One region of the Priestia sp. USM5 genome, then DNA from elsewhere that is predicted to be linked to it. Evidence: riboswitches for the same ligand, from Rfam matches in the RefSeq annotation. Region 1 holds a riboswitch; each other region holds the start of a gene.

Region 1 (6,689 bases):
TGTTGAACAATTTCTTGACACCAGTCTAGACCTGTTTCATTGGAACCCAGTGAAACAGTTCTCAAAGGACGAGCAAAGGATAAACATAGCTTGCCCGGTTCCTTTTGCAACTGATACAACTCATGGAAGTCCGTCTCTGGATATTGATACGGCGGCACAAAAGCAATTTGCCGCTTGTTCACAGCGGGATGGTGAAATACATGCAAATCAACGCCATATACTCTTTTTAACGTAGCTGCATCCTGAAAAATGGCATCCATCCCCGTTTCTTCTACTCTTCCATCTTTCAATAATACGGCATTATCTGCAAACAGCGAGGCAATGTTGAGATCATGCAAAATGGCCAGAACCGTCAAGCTCATTTCCTGCTGTAACGTTTTTAACAGCTGAAGCAGTTCCATCGTATGTTTTACATCTAAGTGATTCGTTGGTTCATCAAGAAGTAAGTAGTCAGGTTCTTGCGCCAGTGCTTTAGCAAGTAAAACCCGCTGTTTTTCTCCACCGCTCAGCGATTGAAAGGTATGATTTCGATAGTGCCAGACGTTTGTTAATTTCATCACGCTTTCTACCACTTCTTCATCCTGTGCTGATACAGTGCTAAACAAACCTTTTGCCTGATAAGGATAACGTCCCAGTGAAACAATTTCTTGAACCGTAAATTCTAATCCAATTTGATTTTCTTGCGTCATGACTGCAACTTTTTGCGCCAGTTGTTTTGGTGAATAAGCCTTCACTGACTTCCCTTCTACCTTCACTTCTCCTGATTGAGTGGTTAATACATTCATAATTAAGCGAATAAGCGTTGTTTTTCCGCTTCCATTTGGTCCTAGTAAAGCAACAAAAGAACCTTTGTCTACGGTGAACGTGATGTCACGAACGGTCGGTTTCTGTTTATCGTATCCTCCCGTCACATTATATAGTTCAATCATGATATTCCTCTTTTCCGCATACGTTCTTTTACAAGCAGCAGCGTAAAAATTGGCGAACCAATTAAGGCGGTTACGACTCCAATCGGCAGTTCACGAGGTTCTAATATCGTTCTTGCTAATAAATCGGCTAAAACCAAATAACTTCCTCCGATTAAAATAGAAAGCGGCAGTACATGCTTATGATTAGCTCCCGCTACGAGACGCACTACGTGGGGAATAACTAAGCCAACAAATCCAATTGCCCCAGATACTGATACCGCAGCCCCGGTTAATACGGATGCACCTATTAAAATCATTCTTTTTTTCTTCTTTACGTCTATCCCCATAAATTGAGCGGATTGATCGCCAAATGCTAAGCCGTTCAGCTCTTTCACATGTAACAGCAGCATAATCGTACCGACTAAAAAGAACGGCCCTAAAATTTGAATATGCGACCATCCTCTCATTGATACGCTTCCCATTAGCCAATATAAAACCTGCCTTACATCTTCTTCAGGAGAAAGAGCTACAATTAATGAAATAAGCGCGCTCATAAAGGATGATAAAATAATCCCCGCTAAGATGATGGTTTCATTGGCCAAATTGCCGCTTGCGAGTTTCGTAATACCAAAAACTAAAAGAAGAGTAATAAAACCAGATACGATGCCGACTACAGGCAGCGTGAAGATAGACAAACCAAAAATACTCCAGTGAAAATAAATTGCCATGACAGAGCCAAGGGTTGCACCTGAGGAAACTCCGATCGTGTAAGGATCCGCAAGAGAGTTTCTTAATAGCCCTTGAAAGGCAGCCCCTGCTATTGAAAGCGAAGCTCCTACTAAAAATGCCACCAGTACTCTTGGAAAACGAATTTGCCAAATGATTAAATCCATGTTTTCCGGACCATGATATAAGGATAGTCCGGTAAGGTGGCCAATAATAATTTTGATTGTATCTCCTACGGTTAACGAAACTGTACCAATAAATACTCCCATAATCACCGAAGTACATACAATAAATAAACTGACTATGTATAAAATAGATGCTTTGTTTAAAAAAATACGTTTAAAAATCAATACTTTCAGCTCCTCTAGGAAACGAGGCGTGATGTTTTACATTACATTAACCATTCATTTTCCTGTCCATAAACCATGTTTCCATCCTACATAGTATTGGAAACAATCATCTTTTATTTGTTACGAGTGCTAGACTGTTGAACTAGGCAACGTAGAATAGCGTACTAAAGTTCTCGGTGAAAAAACAAGCGAAAACCTCTACAAGCTACACTTTTTGTGCTTGCTCCGGGCTTTTATAGTTGTCTATTAAATGATACAGCTTTTCCATATCTACAGCTTCTCTCACATATGCTGCTGCTTTTGAAAAAGACTCCTCTTTTTGCAGGCGACTGTTGAATGTATCCGTAATAGGCGGCAATTTTTTATGTTTACGAATTTGATTAAGCAAAGCTCTGCGCAAAGCATCGTTATGAAACACATCATGAACATACGTGCCAATGATGTTGTCTTTAACCGTTCCTTCTTTTTGATCATCTACCACCGCAAAGGCTTCCGTCATGCTTTTAGAAATCGTCTTTCCCATATGAATTTCATAGCCTTCAATTGAAACCTTCTCACTCTCTAACTGAACATATCCAGAAACTCTTTCTGTTTTTTTGCTGGTTTTCATAACGGTTTCCACTGGAAGCAAACACAGCCCTTTAATAGATTCAATCCGGGACTCTACTGCATCGGGGTCCGTAATTGTCTCGCCTAACATTTGATATCCCCCGCAGATGCCAATAACGTGAGCGTTCGTTGCGTTCAAGACTTGATTAATGGCTAGATCCAGGCCGCTTTCTTGTAAAAACTGCGCATCTTCAATCGTATTTTTGCTTCCTGGTAAAACAATTAAATCAGGCGTACCTAGTTGTGATGGCTTGGTTACAAGTCTCACATGACAGTCTTCTTCTAAGCTTAGAGGATCAATGTCCGTAAAATTTGAGATGCGAGGATACGAGATAACCGCAATATCGATTTCTTTTAACGGATTCACAAGCGTTGAGTAATTTCTGAGTGATAGCGAATCTTCAGCGTCAATTTCCACGTCGTGCATATAAGGAATCACTCCTAGTACCGGAACTCCCGTGTATTCTTCAAACCACTTCAACCCCGGTTTTAAAAGCTCTAAGTCTCCTCGGAATTTATTGATTAACACTCCAATTACTCTAGGTTTATGTTCATCTGGAAGCAATTGAAGAGTACCCACCAGACTCGCAAAAACCCCTCCTTTATCAATGTCTCCTACTAACACAACAGGGGCTTGGGCTATCTTTGCTACGCGCATATTTACCAGTTCCCGATCGTTCAAATTCACTTCAGCAGGACTTCCAGCACCTTCAATCACAATTCGATCATAATGATTGGCAAGCTCTTTATAAGACTCCGTGATAACGTTCAAACCTTCATTAAAAAATTCTTGCCGATACTGAAAAGCAAACATATTACGAAGCGGCTTTCCATGAACGACAATTTGAGATTCATGATCACGAGTTGGTTTAATTAAAATAGGATTCATATTGGTTGTTGCTTCTACTCCAGCCGCTTCAGCTTGAATTCCTTGCGCTCTTCCAATTTCTTTTCCATCCATTGTAATGTATGAATTAAGCGCCATATTTTGCGATTTAAACGGTGCAGTTTGATAGCCGTCTTCTTTAAAAATACGGCAAAACGCTGTAGCAATCATGCTTTTTCCAGCGTCTGAGTGCGTTCCTTGAATCATAAGAGGTTTTCCTTTTTTCACTTTTTCCACTCCCTATCACATAAAAAAACCTTAACTGTAAAAGTCAAGGTTTGGTCATGCGCTCATTAACACATTGTCTTGACTTATTTCTCCCACCGAAAAATAAGGGGTTTTTAAAAGCAGGTCTCCTGGCTTATGCTTCATTTTACTTCTGCATCCTTCCTAGTTTGACTAGTGGGTCTTTGCAGGTTCATCCACATTTACAGTAGCGGGGGCTGCACCGGATTTACACCGATTTCCCTATTATCCTCCTTAGAGGCACTTTTAAAATCATTTATTCTTTATTGTAACGAATTTTATAACCATTCACAATAACGATTTTCTTCTATTATTATATATTACTGTGTTTATACTTATTTGGGTCTCGTATGCTATAATAACAATTATTTTCCAAACATCTTATGAAATAGCTAGGAAGGTGCTCGTAGTTGAAGAAAAAAATCATTTATATCTTTATTAGTTTGCTTGTTCTTTATGCTGTAATCATGTCTTTTTGTATGTATCAAACCGCTCATCAGCCTGTTCCGCAAAAAGCAGATTATGTGCTCATTTTAGGTTCGAAAGTAGACGGAGATCAAATGTCTCCTAGTTTAAAAGAACGAGCAAAAACGGCTTTATCTTATTTAAAGACTCATAAACAAACAAAAGTTATCGTAACGGGTGGAAAAGGATCCGATGAAGAAATTTCTGAAGCAGAAGCAGCCTATCGTTTTCTACGAAAAGAAGGAATTAAAAAGAATCGAATGATAAAAGAGGATCAGTCAACTTCTACTTTTGAGAATTTCACTTTCACTAAAAAGAAAGTTGATATTCAACACAAAAAAGTCGTGCTTGTTAGCAGTGATTTTCATTTATTTCGCGCCTCTATTATTGCCAAGCGTCAAGGTTTTGACGTTTATCCTTTAGGTGCAAAGACACCAAATTCAATTAAACTTCAAGCCTACTTTCGTGAGTATGCTGCTATCTTAAAAACGTGGCTGTTTGATAAATAAATAGAGTACGCCCCTATACAAACGAAAAACACGGCATGAATTCATGCCGTGTTTTTTATTAATCATCCGTATCGATAACTGCTTTTGGCAAACCCGTGTATTTCGCCCAGTAGAAAATACCGATTGAAACAAGAGCAATTAAAATTAAGTCAAGCGGGTTGCTTAGCACACCTTGTCCTCCACCAAATGAGCCTAGGTAAGAGATAACAAGCATAATAATATAATAAGCAACTAGCCACCAAGCAGATTTAAGCTGCTGTGCAAATTTTACAACGTCAGTTGGTACGTATTTCTTAAATGCTACGTAGATAACAACCATTAGAAGCTGTGATCCTAGAAGCCAAGAAATTGTCGTCCATCCTGACCAATATACGATGTATGAACAGAAGATAAATGACACAGGAGCAATAACGCTCATGCCTTTTAATTTGAAAGGCTTTTTAAGGTCTTTTGCATTTACTCTGAATGCAGCAGCTGAAATTGGCGCAATCGCATAAGACAGAATAAGTGCTACTGAACATACGTTTACTAGCGCTTCCCAAGAAGGAAATGGCAGTGTCCAGAATACGGACATTCCAAACGATAGCCATAGTGACGCACGTGGAATTCCTGTTTTCTTATCTACTTTTGAGAAACGTTTAAATAGTGTTCCATTACGAGACCAAGCATAAACTAAACGAGAAGTTGTATTCATGAAGATGTTCCCGTTACCGCCTGGTGATAAAATAGCATCAAAAATAACAAGCGTTACTAACCAGCCAAGGCCTAAAATAAGTGCAATATCTTTAAATGGTAAAGAGAATTGCTCTTGAATTGTTCCCCATCCTCCTGATAGCATATCAGCCGGAATGTTACCAATGAACAATACTTGCAGTGCTGTGTAAATAATCGCTGAAAGTACAATACAGATAATGAGCGCGATTGGAATATTACGCTGCGGGTTTTTAACTTCACTGGCTACAGAAACAATAGGGTGAAGTCCTAGGTAAGCAAACATAACGCCACCTGTTGAAATGGCTGCTTGAATACCATTAAAACCAAACGGAGTAAAATCGCCAGTTGTAAAGTTAGCTGATTTAAAGTGATAAGCTAACACGACGATAATTGTAAGAGGAACCGCATATTTGAACACAGATATAATAACATTTGACTTAGCAAATGCTTTTACACTTACGTAGTTAATGATAAAAAATAGCGTTAATAACGCGAACTGAAATAACCAGCCGATTGTAGTAGGCGATTCAGAACCATGTTTAGTTAGACCAGGAAGCCAAAACGCAACATACTGACGTACAGCCGTTACCTCGATGGCAATCAAACTTGTGTAAGCAATAATGGTAATGAATGAAATTAAGTAACCCACTAAATGACCATGTGAGTAAACCGGATAACGGATAATTCCACCGGTACGCGGCAGCGCTGCTCCAAGTTCAGCATACACTAAACCGATAAGTAAAATAATGACTCCGCCAATCAGCCACGAAAAACTTCCGGCTGGACCAGCCTTTGACGCTACGTTACTAACCGCAAATAACCAGGCGGAACCAAAAATAGCTCCCATCCCAATTAACGTTAGGTCAAGTAACGATATTGATTTTTTAAACTTTCCTTGATTTCCTTGATCAGACATAATATCCTCCTTTAAAATTTCCACTCCACATATCTACGCCCTTGCGTCCGATATGGGATTCTTTACATCATCCTCCTCTTACTAAGACCTCACAAGTGGATATGTTAACAAATATTCTCTAAAAAACCAAGTTAAAAACTTTTTTTTTTGTAAAACATCGTTGAATTGCTTATGTATAGCGCATAAATTCCACAGAAGATTTGAGGACTACTCCTCTTATTTAACCGCATTTTTCTTAGGTTAAACATAAAAGAATATTCAAACTATTTACCGTAAAAAAGGGTCTGAGATATAACAAAATCAACCGCTAGAAGCAGCTACATACGCAACGCCTACGCTTGCCATACCAATAAAAAAATC
Region 2 (6,689 bases), 1.7 Mb from region 1:
TTCGCTCGTATATTCACGTGTTTCAAAATAAGCGCCTGACTCAAAATCTGAGCCTTTAAATAATGGATATGCGCCTTTTTCTTTAGCTAAGTTCATGCTTGCCTGCACGGTTAAGTAAGAAATTTGTTCATACAATTCATCGCAATATGCTACCGCTTCATCTGTCTCCCATGCTATTTTCTTTAAGGCAAGCAAATGGTTCCAGCCAAATGTGCCAAGCCCTACTGCGCGGTACTTTTGATTCGTTAGCTTTGCTTGAAGTACCGGCAAATCATTTAACTCAATAACATTATCAAGCATGCGTACTTGAATTGGAATTAAACGTTCAAGTACATCTTCAGTTACGGCTCTCGCTAAGTTAATAGAAGAAAGATTACATACAACAAAATCGCCCGGATTCTTTGTAATAATAATTTTTCCGTCTTCCGTAATTTCCTCTGTTACGACCGTTGTACTTTGGTTTTGCGTGATTTCTGTACATAAGTTACTGCAGTAAATCATGCCCGCGTGTCGGTTTTGATTAGCTCGGTTAACCGTATCACGATAGAACATATAAGGAGTTCCGGTTTCAAGCTGCGAAAGCATAATGCGCTTGAAGATCTCAATAGCAGGCACTGTTTCTCTTGAAAGCTGTTCATTGTTTACACACTCAGCGTAACGAGTGCGGAACGAACCGCTGCCTTCTTCTTCATCATAAAAATCTTCTAACGAGTAGCCCATCAGCGTACGAACTTCGTGAGGATCGAATAAGTGCCAGTCTTCACGTGCTTCTACTTTTTCCATAAACAAATCTGGCAAACATACGCCAGTGAATAAATCATGCGTGCGCTGGCGTTCATCACCATTGTTCAAACGCGCGTCTAAGAATGAAAAAATGTCTTTATGCCAAACGTCTAAATATACGGCAATAGCTCCTTGTCGTTGACCTAGCTGATCGACACTTACAGCCGTATTATTTAGCTGTTTCATCCATGGAATTGTTCCTGATGATACGCCTTTAAAACCTTTTATATCACTTCCTCGGCTTCTAATATGACCGAGGTAGACACCAATTCCGCCTCCATTTTTACTAAGCGTGGCCAAATCTGTATTGCTATCATAAATACCGCGTAAGCTGTCATCAATCGTATCAATAAAGCAGCTAGATAGCTGTCCGTAGCTCTTTCCTGCGTTTGAGAGTGTTGGTGTGGCAACCGTCATATATAGACTAGAAAGCGCCCAGTACGCTTCTTTTACTAATGCTGTTCGATTTTCTTTCTTTTCTTGAGACATCAGCGTCATAGCAATGATAAGAAAACGTTCTTGCGGTAATTCGTATACACGCTTATCATGTGATGTCGCTAAATAGCGATCTGCTAATGTCAGCAATCCAATGTATGTAAATAAACGATCGCGTTCAGGAATAATGACTGAAGCAATTTCATTAATTTCTTCTTCTGTATATGTTTTTAATAGCTGTTTATTATAAATGCCGATTTTTGTTAGTTCTTGAATAAGCTGATAAAACGAACCGTACTTCTCTTTTTTATCATAACCTCGGTTGTCCGCTGCTTTTCGATATAGTTCGTTTAAGTAGACGTCTGCCGCCACGTACGTCCAATCTGGTTCTTCCATTGAAATACGCTCTAGGGCTGCCAAAATTAGTACGTTTGCAACCTTTTCGTCCGTCATATTTTCCTTTACTGTAACAGTTTGAATAACCTTTTCCTCATACAAAGAAAAATCAAGCTGCGTAAATTCTTTTTTTAAACGTTCAATATATGCAGTTAATTCATGTAGAATTGTAGGCTTTAATGTATTCACCATAAATATGGCTCCTCTCTTCACTTCAAAATAAAAAATCGCTCACCGTACCTCGGTGAGCGAATAGAACGAAGATAGAAGAAGACACTAAGTCTTTTCTCAATCCTCGCTCTACCCTCTCACCTCCCGAAGAAGATAAAACGACATAAAAAAGGCAGGTCTCCTGACTTATGCTTCTTTTTACTTTAAGGCCTTCCCATGATGTTTACTCACAGTGGATCTCCTTATTTCATCAGCATTCACAGTTGCGGGGACAGCTTTGGATTTTCACCAAATTCCCTTTTAAGTCTTTTTATCAGACACCTTTTTCACTGGAAAACACAAAATATAGTATTTTATTATTGTTTAACAAACAACATATTGTGTTATGTTATAAACACATTATATAGGACAACTTAGAAAACTATCAACCTATTTTCAAAAATAATTTTGTTTTTTACGATAAAATCCTTCGACTTTTTTCATCAAACTACTCCATCATAACATGTTTTGACACGCTTGATGGAACAATGTGCTCTTTTTAAAAAATTTGTCCTATTTTTCTACTAAACATTGCCAACATCAATAAAAAAACCGTTTTTCATAAAAAACGGTTTTTAATTATTTGTATTCTTTTTCAAATGCTGTGATTGTTTTGATAAACTTTTTATCAATATCGTATCCGATCCCCGGTTTTTCCTTCACCTTTATTACTCCGGCTTCTACCTCTACTTCGGGCTTAATAATATCTTTTTCCCAATAGCGAGACGACGCAGAAATGTCACCTGGTATCGTGAAAGAAGGCAGTGTGGCAAGGGCGATGTTATGAGCTCGTGAAATCCCGGCTTCTAACATTCCGCCAACCCAAAGCCTTACACCATGTAGGGCGCATAAATCATGAATTTTTTTTGCTACAGACATTCCGCCAACTCGACCGATTTTCACATTGATAATCTTGCAGCTTTTTTGTTCGATTGCATGACGTGCATCTTCATAGCTCACAATACTTTCATCTAAGCAAATCGGCGTCTTCATTTGCTTTTGTAATAATCGATGATCAAGGATATCATCCGAACTTAACGGCTGTTCGATCATCATTAAATTCAATTCATCTAGTTTTTTCAATGAATCACTATCGCTTAACGTATAGGCTGAATTGGCATCAGCCATAAGAGGAATGCTTGGAAATTCATCTCGAATTTGTTTCAGTAGCTCATAGTCAGCGCCTGGCTTAATTTTCACTTTAAAGCGCTTATAACCATCTTTCATATAAGTCTTTATTTGTTCTTTCATGATGGAAATATCATTTAAGCCAACTACCACTCCAGCTTCTACAGCAGGCCTTATTCCGCCAATTACTTCAGCTAAGGGCTTATTTTGGCGCTTTGCATACAAATCCCATACAGCACAGTCCAAAGCTGCTTTAGCCATGTTGTTCCGCTTTAGAGGTTTGAATAACTTTTGAACATCCTCTGGTTTTTGAAGCTGCTGGTGAAGAAGCGAAGGAATTAAAAAATCGTCTAACATATGAAAACATGTCTGAATCGTTTCTTCCGTATACCAAGGAGATGAAAAAGCAACGACTTCTCCCCATCCTGTAAATCCTTTTTCATCTTCTACTTCAAGCAAAATCAATTCTCGATCCTGGACCGTACCATAGCTTGTTGAAAAAGGAGAAAGAAGCTTCATGTCAATTTTATAAAGATGTACTTTTTTGATAATCATCGATTAAATTCCTTTCTGTATGAACGATGATAGCTTCCGGCGTATGATTTTATTAGAGGCCGTTCGCGGCAGCTCCTCTACTCGAACGAAATACTTTGGAAGTTTGTACTTTGCTAAAAATTGTTGAATGTGTAAAGATAACTCTTCATCTGAAACGTCTTCGTTTATAACAATGCATGCTGCAGGAACTTGTCCCCATTTTCCATCGGCTACTCCCGTTACACCGGCCTCTTTAACAGCGGGATGCTTCAACAAAACATTTTCAATTTCAGCTGGATATACATTTTCTCCACCTGAAATAATAAGGTCCGAACGTCTGTCTAATACATATAGAAAGCCTTCTTCATCCACTTTCCCGATATCTCCTGTATAGAACCAGCCTTGTTGAAGGGCTTTTTTAGTAGCTTCAGGTTTATTTAAATATCCTTTTGTAACATTTGGACCTTTAACAATGATTTCTCCTGCTTCACGTGTTTCATTTCCATTCTCATCTACAATTTTCATTGCACACGGAAATAATGGTTTACCTGCTGATCCCAGTTTTCGCAAACTATCTTCAGGTGAAAGCGTAACGAACTGTGAAGATGTTTCTGTCATTCCATACGTTTGATAAACAGGAATTTCTTTATTCACACAAGCCTCTAAAATAGTAAGCGGTGCGGGTCCTCCTCCTAAAAGCATACAGCGAAATGTATTTGGGTATTTACGTTCAGCTAATTCATCCAGCATATTCGATAGCATGGAAGTGACAACCGAAATAATTGTTACTCCTTTGTTTTCAATGGCTTCATTCACCGCTCTTGCTTCAAATCGTTCTTCTAAAATGATTTTCATTCCGTAAAAGACGCTCCGCATTAAAATGGATAATCCGCTAATATGAAACAAAGGAACCGCTATAAGCCAGCAGTCTTTTTCATTTAATCCTAAATTAAGCGCTGAACCAATGGAACTCCACCAGTGATTTCCATATGTCTGCAGCACTCCTTTTGGATTACCTGTTGTTCCAGACGTATACATAATGGTGAACGTCTCCTCGAGATTCCACGTTTTCTGAAAATACGTTTCTGTTTCTGGAGAACTTTTTAAAGAAGATAAAGGAAGCTGAGTAATGGAACTTTGGAACTCTCTCGTTAAAAATGCTTCATCCGTAATAAGCAACGACACGTTTGCATCTGTTAGCTGATAATTGATTTCTTCATTTGTCAAACGCGTATTGACGAGCAGCACCCGAGCGCCAATATAAGAAACCGCATGTAAAATCTCAATAAACTCCACGCTGTTTTTCATGCATAAAGCAATGGTATCACCTTGCTTTACACCGTTAAACGAAAGCTGCTGCGCTACTTTTTGAACACGCTTATGAAGCTCTTGAAAAGTAAGCGACGTTTGCAGTGTTTCTACCGCCACTCGGTTTGGCGTCAAATATGCTCTTTGCATAAGCCCATTAGGAATCGTTTGGCCACTCATAAATTTCTCTCCTTTTTATACTAATTAACTAAATCAAATTGAAAAAACAGCCTGATGATAATCACCAAGCTGTTTCAGCTGTTTAAGGGAAACGTGGGAACTGTTGGAAGTCTGGATTGCGTTTTTCCTTAAATGCATCGCGACCTTCTTTTGCCTCGTCCGTTGTGTAATAAAGAAGCGTTGCGTCACCCGCAAATTGCTGGATACCAGCTAAGCCGTCCGTATCAGCATTAAATGCTGCTTTTAAGAAACGAAGAGCGGTTGGACTTTTTTCTAACATCTCTTCACACCATTGAATTGTTTCAGCTTCAAGCTGCTCTAATGGAACGACCGTGTTTACTAATCCCATGTCTAGTGCTTCTTGAGCGTTGTACTGACGGCATAAGAACCAGATCTCACGTGCTTTCTTATGGCCTACGATGCGAGCTAAGTAACCAGAGCCATATCCTGCATCGAAGCTTCCAACTTTAGGACCTGTTTGTCCAAAGACTGCGTTATCCGCTGCAATTGTTAAGTCACATACAACGTGAAGAACGTGGCCTCCACCAATTGCATAGCCTGATACCATTGCAACAACCGGCTTTGGAATTACGCGAATTAAACGCTGTAAATCTAGAACGTTTAGACGTGGAATTTCATCTTCTCCTACATAGCCGCCGTGACCGCGAACTCTTTGGTCTCCGCCTGAGCAAAATGCTTTATCCCCAGCACCTGCTAATACAATTACTCCAACGCTTGCATCGTCACGAGCATAAGCAAATGCATCGATCAATTCCATTACTGTTTTTGGACGGAATGCATTGTGCACTTCCGGACGGTTAATCGTAATTTTAGCGATTCCGTTATATGTTTCGTATAAAATGTCTTCATATTGGCGTACTGATGTCCATTCAACTGTCATCTTTATTTCCTCCTAATTATGTAGTAGCTAAGAACTCACTTACTATTCTACCAAAAATCTCGGGTTGTTCCACGTGAATTGCATGGCCTGTCCCTAAAATAATTTTAGAAGTAGCATTTGGTATTAATGTTTGCATTTCTTTGGAAATTAAACAAAACTTTTGATCTACTTCTCCTGTAATAAGCAAAACCGGCATCAACAGATCGTCCAGCTTCTCCCAAAGGGACGGCTGGACTCCTGTTCCCATTCCTTTCAAACTGTTGGAAAGGCCGATTTCTGTATGCGAAAGTCTTTCTTGACGCACCGCTTCTTGAACATAGCTAGGCAATTGCTTTTGAGAACGAAAAAGAGGGATTTCCTCCCAAAAGTTCACAAATTCTTCAATTCCATTTTTCACAATGCGGCTCGCCAGCTGCTCATCTTTTTCTTTTCTTAGCTTTTGTTCTTCTCGCGTTTTTAAACCAGGCGATGCGCTTTCTAATACCAACTTTTTCACAAGGTGTGGATATCGCTGAGCAAATGAGAGAGCAAGCCTTCCTCCCATCGAATATCCAATTACATTCACCTGTGATAGAGATAGCTGTTGAAGCAGCTCATGCAGTGCTTCAACAACTGCTTCCATTGAATATGGTTTGATTTCTTTCGGAGCTGCTGATTGGCCATGACCAATAATATCAACAGCAATCACTTGATAGTCTTTAACGAATTTCTTCATAAAGGTACGCCAGGTTTGAGAAGAACCGGTAAAGCCGTGAAGAAGCAGCAGCGGCTCTCCTTTTCCCTCGGTGTGCACATAGTAAGATACACCATTTAA
Region 3 (6,689 bases), 2.6 Mb from region 1:
GCCACAAACGCATCTTTTCCGGAAATTACAATGTACAACTACGGAGCTCCTCGAGTAGGGGATCCTCAATTCGTTCAAACATACACAAATCTTGTTTCAAATAGCCGCTGTTTTGTTAACACGACGGATACGGTTCCTAAAATCCCTCCGAAGCGACTCTATTCCCCTTCCACCAAGCAAACAATTTATTACGATCAAGACCCTCTGCAACTCTCATTTACCATCCAAACAGGCTCTACCGTAGGGAACCATAATCCCCAAACATACAGTGTTGGGATATGGATGATGTCGGATTACCCTATTTTGGTCCAAAAATAAAAAAACAGGCGGAATGCCTGTTTTTTTATGCGCCAATTGCTGTTTTGATTTCTTCTATTTGTTCTTGGTGACGCTTTTCATGATAGCCAATAAAATCAATCCATTGCTTTAAATCCATTAACCCAAACACAGGATGTGGAAACGATTTTTGCTTTAGGTTTTCTTCACTGGCTGTTTCTTCTAACTCTACTAAAGCCGCTCTTGATTCCGCCAGCTTACTCTTCATTTCTTCTAATGTCTGATTTTCATTAGAAGGCGTAACTTGAGCCGGTGCATCTACTTTTCGAGAACGGTCTACCGCTAAATGAAACGGCTTATCTTCGGTTGGCTGATCTACACCGTTTTCTAACTGATCCTTTACACGTGAAACAATCATGCGCTCCATCAAATATAAATGTTCTAATACTTGCATAACGCTCCATGTATTAGATGCTGGCTGCTGATTTAATTGTTCATATGTTAATGATTCTACACTGTTCAATACATCATTTCGAAACTGTTCATTTTTGTTCATTGTTCATCCTCCTCTAGGATTCCTCTAGCTTATCGTATCAAAAAACTCTTCTATATAAAAAGGATATCCCTTTACTTAACCATGTTTTAGCTGCAATTGTTTCACGTGAAAAAAATATTTTTTCTATTTGACATAGATCAACTGAAGTGTTATATTTAGACTTCTGGCTTTTCTTTAAGAGCTAGACATAGTGAAAGTAACTTGAAAGGATGTATCGTACAATGCAAGGTAAAAATACTGGCATTCGACACATGTCTTTGAACAAAACTTATTCACACTGGATCGGCTTCGGAGCCGTAAGGATGCAAGAGAGGTAGGGCTTGCGTCGTTTAGGTTAATCGATCATGTGGAAAAACAAACCGCGGCAATGGATGAAATCCATGCAAGCACAATCAATGCTAATTGTGCCCTAACAACAACGAAACATACAAAAACCGTAATCATGGATTTTATAAAGAAAGTAATCATTTTGTTTTTACACTTGCAAAAAGCAAGTTACTGATAAGAAACACGAACAAAAGCGAGCAGATGCATCTGCTCGCTTTTTTAATGATGATTTTTTATTTACTTTATCATTTCTTTTTTTAGGGAATCTTATAAAAAAGCCAAAACCAATATGGTTTCGGCTTTTTTCTTATTGCTCTGCTAGTACATCAGCAAATGCTTTTGCATAAGGAGGAAGGTCTGGCGGACGGCGGCTTGAAATGATGTGGCCGTCGATTACGACTGCTTCATCATGCCAAATAGCTCCCGCATTTTCCATATCATCTTTGATTCCTGGCGTACTTGTTACGTTTCGGCCATCTAAGATTTTTGCAGAGATTAATACCCATCCTGCATGGCAGATTTGGCCGATTGGCTTTTGCTGTTCATCCATATGACGAACCATTTCAATTACTTCAGGGTAGCGGCGCAGTTTATCCGGCGCCCAGCCTCCAGGTACTAAAATAGCGTCATATTCAGCTGGATCAACATCTTTAAATGCATAGTCCGATACGGCTGGAACACCGTATTTCCCCATGTACGTTTCGTTTGCTTTTTCTCCAACTAAATGTACTTCTGCTCCTTCTTCGCGAAGACGCATCACTGGATACCATAGTTCTAGATCTTCAAAGTCTGCACTAACAAGCGCAATAACTCTTTTATTTTCTAAGCGCATCGTAACACCTCCGCCATCAGTATAGCATGTTGGAGAATAAGATTGAAAATAAGGAACTAAATTGTACATAATTAAAGGATTTTTCAAGTGCCCTTCAGAAATTTTTTGTATGCCAAATGATCTAATTTTATATTTTTACTTGACTGGGGACAAACATCACACTACAATGTGTAGTGTGATGTTCATAATGTTGTAAAATTATCCAAATAAGAAAGACTTTATTTAATTGCTACATTTCTTTTTACGGGCTTTTACACTACATAATGTAGTGTTTTTCAAATACACTTAAAGGAGGAAGTAAAGTGAATAAAAACGTCGAAATTGGGTCGCTTATTATTCGTTTAGTATTAGGTTTTACATTTTTAGTACACGGCTTTCAAAAATGGCAAGGGGGAATTGAAAATACAGTAGGCTTCTTCGATAGCTTAGGAATCCCTGGTTTCATGGCATATATTGTGGCAACAATTGAACTTGTAGGTGGGGTTCTGATTATTCTTGGTCTAGCAACAAGAGTCGTAGCTGCTTTATTTGTGGCAGTTATGCTTGGCGCTATTTTTACAGCCAAGCTTAAAAGCGGATTCGTTGGCGGGTTTGAGTTTGATATTGCCTTAATTGCCATGTCTGCTCACTTATTTGTTGCAGGAAGCCAGTTCCTTGCTCTTGATAAAGTGGTATTTAAAAAGAAAGAAACTGCTTTTTCTCTTCAAGAAGAAAGCAGTAAATAAAAAAGAAAGCTTATACTCTCCCAATATAAGCTTTCAGGTTAGTCCCGCCGTTTGAGGCGGGCTTTTTTTATATTTGAAGCAGCAAATTCGCAAATAAAGAAGAACGCTCGGACAACGTATCAATTTGAATATGTTCATATTCTGCATGTATTCCTTTTCCGCATGCTCCTAATCCATCCAACGTGGGAATGCCAATAGCCGCTGTAAAATTGCCATCACTTCCGCCTCCAACAGCTGCTTCTTCTAATTTCATACCCAGTTTGGCCGCAATCAACTGAGCGCATTCAAATAACTCTTCCGTTTGTTTAGACTTAACCATTGGAGGACGGTTCATGCCTCCTGTTACTTCAATCTTAATCCCTTTTAAAATGGGCGTTAAATTCAAAATAATATCCGTCATACGTTTTGCTTCTTCTTCTGTAGAAACACGTAAATCCACGTGCGCTTCTGCATATTCCGGCACTACATTCGTACCGCTGCCTCCGGTAAATGTCCCAACGTTCACCGTTGTACCTTTTTCATAATCGGTTAAGCTCTGCAGAAAAATCACTTGGCGCGCTAGCTCTTCAATAGCATTGATTCCTTCTTTGTGGTGATTACCAGCGTGGGCTGCTCGTCCCCACACCTTTACGGTGAAAATCCCCGCTCCTTTGCGCGACGTTTTTAACGCACCTGAACCCGCCACCGCAGGTTCTGCTACTAGCACTGCTTCACTTCTTTGTGCTTCTTCTTCTATATATTTTTTAGAGGAAATTGATCCAATCTCTTCATCTGAATTGCAGAAAAACACAATTTTTTTATCCATTTCTAAGCCGAGCTCTTGAATCGCTTTAATTGCCCATATTGATTGCACAATGCCGCCTTTCATATCTAAAATTCCCGGACCATAAAGCTTGTTTCCTTCTGTTCTTAGACTCAGCCTTCCCTTTTCCCATACCGTGTCAAAGTGACCGATAATTAAAAGCTGCTTCTCTCCTTCTCCAATCGTAAATTTCAAGTGGTTTCCTACTTCTTTTTCTTCTATGATTTCATACCCTACGCCTAAACGCTTCTGAAACAGCTGCGTTAAATACATTCCACACTGATCCACTAACTCTTTACTGTAGGACGGTGATTCTTTTTTCACAAATCCAACTAAATCTTCGAGCATCTCTTGTTCATGTTCTTTTAAATAACTAAATACGCTTTGTTCTACCATTACCTGACTCAAATCAATTCCTCCTCCAAACAACCCCTGCTGCTTGTGCATTCATTGCTTTTATTTATCGTACGTATGAGTATGTTCTACGTTTCACATAACGACCTTAAATTATCCTTAATTATAATGGTTTTCAGACAATTTTCCATCCTTAAAATACAGATAATACTTTAACTTATTCATAACCGACCGAAAATAGCCATAAACTTCAACAAATTTATACAAAAAAGCTTCAATCTTCAACAGATTAAAGCTTTCATTTTATTAATTGACATTTATTTTGATATTTTTCCCTTTTGACTTCACACTTACAAAAACAAACATAGACACTAAAAAAACAAACAAAATAACGCCAACCATTTCAAAGTTTACTTCGGCCCATGGATTAAAGACAGTGAATGCTAAGTAGAAGGACACCCCGTATGCGAGGATAACAATAACCCAGCCCATCAAGCGGGAAGCAGATTGCCCAAACTTACTCGATTCATTCACCATTTTATGTACAATCAGTGAATCGATTGTATCTGTCAGCATCATACCAAACATAAATACTAGTCCTAATAAAAGCGGCGTATATTTGCCTGCGTTCCCTACAGCTAGAGACCACACGGCCGTTTGACTGACCGTTTCAGCCGCTAGGGCAAACAGCGCTCCTACAAGAATAATTAAAAAAGGATTCGTTGTTCCTTTTGCGATTTTCGGAATAAACTTCCCTTTTAACCCGCTCACCTGAAACTCTTCTTCTTTGTTTTTAGTTCGAAGCAAATGATATGTGTTTAATGTCCCAATCAGAAAGAGAGAGATGATAGATACCCAAGATGCAAAATGATCGAAATATGCTGGAAACGTAAAATTCTTCATCACTACGCCCAGCACCCCGGCCGTGACGGCCACCATTCCTCCATGACCTAGTGAAAACAGCGTTCCGACCCACGGAGCAAAACGGCTGCCCATTCGCCAATTATATCGGGTCTGGCCATCAATAAAAGCTAAGTGATCTGCATCTAATCCGTGCCTGATTCCTAATAAAAAGACAAGTAAAAAAACTGATAAACCTTCCATTTCCTACACTCCTTTTTTTAAAATAAAACGTAAAAAAGCCTCAATTCTATAGAAATTGAGGATGTGTCGGCATATGAAAATAAACAGTAATTGCTCACTGCGTACCTTGATACACCGCCTCTTTCCTAGAAGAGTCAAGTGTACAGAATAGGTAGGTCTCCTGGCTTGAGATCATCATTTTCTACCGCCTTCCCCGTTTTGAGTGACGATAAGATAGAAAACTCCCTGCTTACAGTGGCTGGACCGCTCGAGATTTGCACTCGATTCCCTGTTACCTCTTACGCTATGTAAGAGCACCTAAACTGTGCGAATGATTCATTTTCTTCCTCATTATACTAGTACTCCTTACAAATGAATAGAGAAAATTCAAATAAAAAAGCCCTGCTGAGCTTTACATGCTTAGCAGGGCTTTTTAAAGCAATTAAACTACTTCTACCGTTACGTCTACGTTGCCGCTGATTGCTTTTGAATACGGGCAGTATGAGTGGGCTAGGTCTACATATTTTTTAGCTGTTTCTAAATCTAAACCTTCGATATGAGCTTCAAGCGCTACAGCAATTTTCACTCCTTGATCAGCTTTATCTGGAAGCAGCTGAACCGTAGCTTTTACTTCACTGCTTTTAATTTCTACGTTATGTTTTTTCAACATAAATTCTAACGCGCTGTTGAAACAAGCACTGTATCCAGCTGCAAATAGCTGCTCTGGGTTTGTTGCTGTTGTTGCTTCTCCACCAAGCGCTGGAGGTGTTGCAACGTCTAAATTAAAGATATTATCTAAAGAATGAACTTCTCCTGTTCTTCCACCTGTGTTAACGACTGTCGTTTCATATAAAGCTTTCATGTATAAATCTCTCCTCTTTTTTAGTAATTTTATTAAAATTTTTTATTTATCGTTTCTGTAATTTAATTGTACACAATTCAATTTTAAAAAACAAGTGTTAAATACATTAAAAATTTTCCAATAAAAAAAGCCGCGTATATGCGACTTTTTCTTAATAATATTGAGACTGTTCGTCATAAGGTGATTTTCGAAAAATAGACAAGTTGGTAATAGCCCTCATCAGTTTCGTATTAAAAATAACATAATGAATAAACAGCGCCAGCACGCAGCCTAAAGCGGCTCCTGTTAACACATCGAATGGATAGTGAACGCCAACCCATACGCGTGAAAATGCAATGAGTGCACCCATGACAACCCACATGCGCCCTGAACGTTTGAAATGCAGCCAGATGGTAAAAGTGATAACTAATGCAGATGTAGCATGATCGCTTGGAAATGAAGAATTCGCGGCGTGATCAATAAGCTGATTCACGTGGTGAGAGATAAACGGACGATCTCGATAAGCAAATAAACTAATCACTTTATTGATAATGACTCCTGTGGCACAAGCACATAAAGCTTGAAATGCTACAACACGGCTGCCGTTTTTATTAATAAGTAAAAACAAGACGAGTAAAACAATAAGTACATACTGGGCATAATCTGCAAAGAATACCATTAGCGAATCTACAAACTTCACATGCGAGGCGTACTGATTCACCGCATGGAAAATGGTATAGTCTACTGAATTAATAGCTGATAACATAATCGAAATCCTTTCTTATTTTTAAATGTCATTAGCTATCTTATCAGTTTCTTGGGAAAATGAACATGTTTTTGTCAGAGGCTTCCTAACTGGTATTTATAAATGACTTAGTCAGGCTGAGTGGTAA

Evidence for each region. A riboswitch is a leader RNA that binds a small molecule or an ion and turns the genes downstream of it on or off. The one in region 1 is predicted to bind cobalamin.
Region 2: it holds a riboswitch for cobalamin, as region 1 does, so the genes downstream of both, ACWATA_RS00125 (ribonucleoside-diphosphate reductase subunit alpha) here and ACWATA_RS09585 (cobyric acid synthase) in region 1, are expected to answer to the same signal.
Region 3: it holds a riboswitch for cobalamin, as region 1 does, so the genes downstream of both, ACWATA_RS22755 (HoxN/HupN/NixA family nickel/cobalt transporter) here and ACWATA_RS09585 (cobyric acid synthase) in region 1, are expected to answer to the same signal.

The regions. Positions count from the first base shown of each region.
Region 1 covers NZ_JBSGKN010000001.1:1,743,795-1,750,483, reverse strand. Annotated here, with positions in the region: gene ACWATA_RS09595 (ABC transporter ATP-binding protein) at 1-929, opposite strand, end outside; gene ACWATA_RS09590 (FecCD family ABC transporter permease) at 926-1,984, opposite strand; gene ACWATA_RS09585 (cobyric acid synthase) at 2,190-3,716, opposite strand; cobalamin riboswitch at 3,809-3,988, opposite strand; gene ACWATA_RS09580 (YdcF family protein) at 4,136-4,699, shown strand; gene ACWATA_RS09575 (APC family permease) at 4,758-6,329, opposite strand.
Region 2 covers NZ_JBSGKN010000001.1:14,484-21,172, reverse strand. Annotated here, with positions in the region: gene ACWATA_RS00125 (ribonucleoside-diphosphate reductase subunit alpha) at 1-1,806, opposite strand, end outside; cobalamin riboswitch at 1,940-2,125, opposite strand; gene menC (o-succinylbenzoate synthase) at 2,404-3,507, opposite strand; gene ACWATA_RS00115 (o-succinylbenzoate--CoA ligase) at 3,511-4,974, opposite strand; gene menB (1,4-dihydroxy-2-naphthoyl-CoA synthase) at 5,057-5,875, opposite strand; gene menH (2-succinyl-6-hydroxy-2,4-cyclohexadiene-1-carboxylate synthase) at 5,892-6,689, opposite strand, start outside.
Region 3 covers NZ_JBSGKN010000001.1:4,324,221-4,330,909, forward strand. Annotated here, with positions in the region: gene ACWATA_RS22725 (lipase family protein) at 1-318, shown strand, start outside; gene ACWATA_RS22730 (DinB family protein) at 344-832, opposite strand; gene ACWATA_RS22735 (hypothetical protein) at 1,179-1,334, shown strand; gene ACWATA_RS22740 (type 1 glutamine amidotransferase domain-containing protein) at 1,467-1,991, opposite strand; gene ACWATA_RS22745 (DoxX family protein) at 2,294-2,716, shown strand; gene ACWATA_RS22750 (M20 family metallopeptidase) at 2,784-3,947, opposite strand; gene ACWATA_RS22755 (HoxN/HupN/NixA family nickel/cobalt transporter) at 4,179-4,976, opposite strand; cobalamin riboswitch at 5,110-5,292, opposite strand; gene ACWATA_RS22760 (organic hydroperoxide resistance protein) at 5,398-5,817, opposite strand; gene ACWATA_RS22765 (undecaprenyl-diphosphatase) at 5,969-6,562, opposite strand.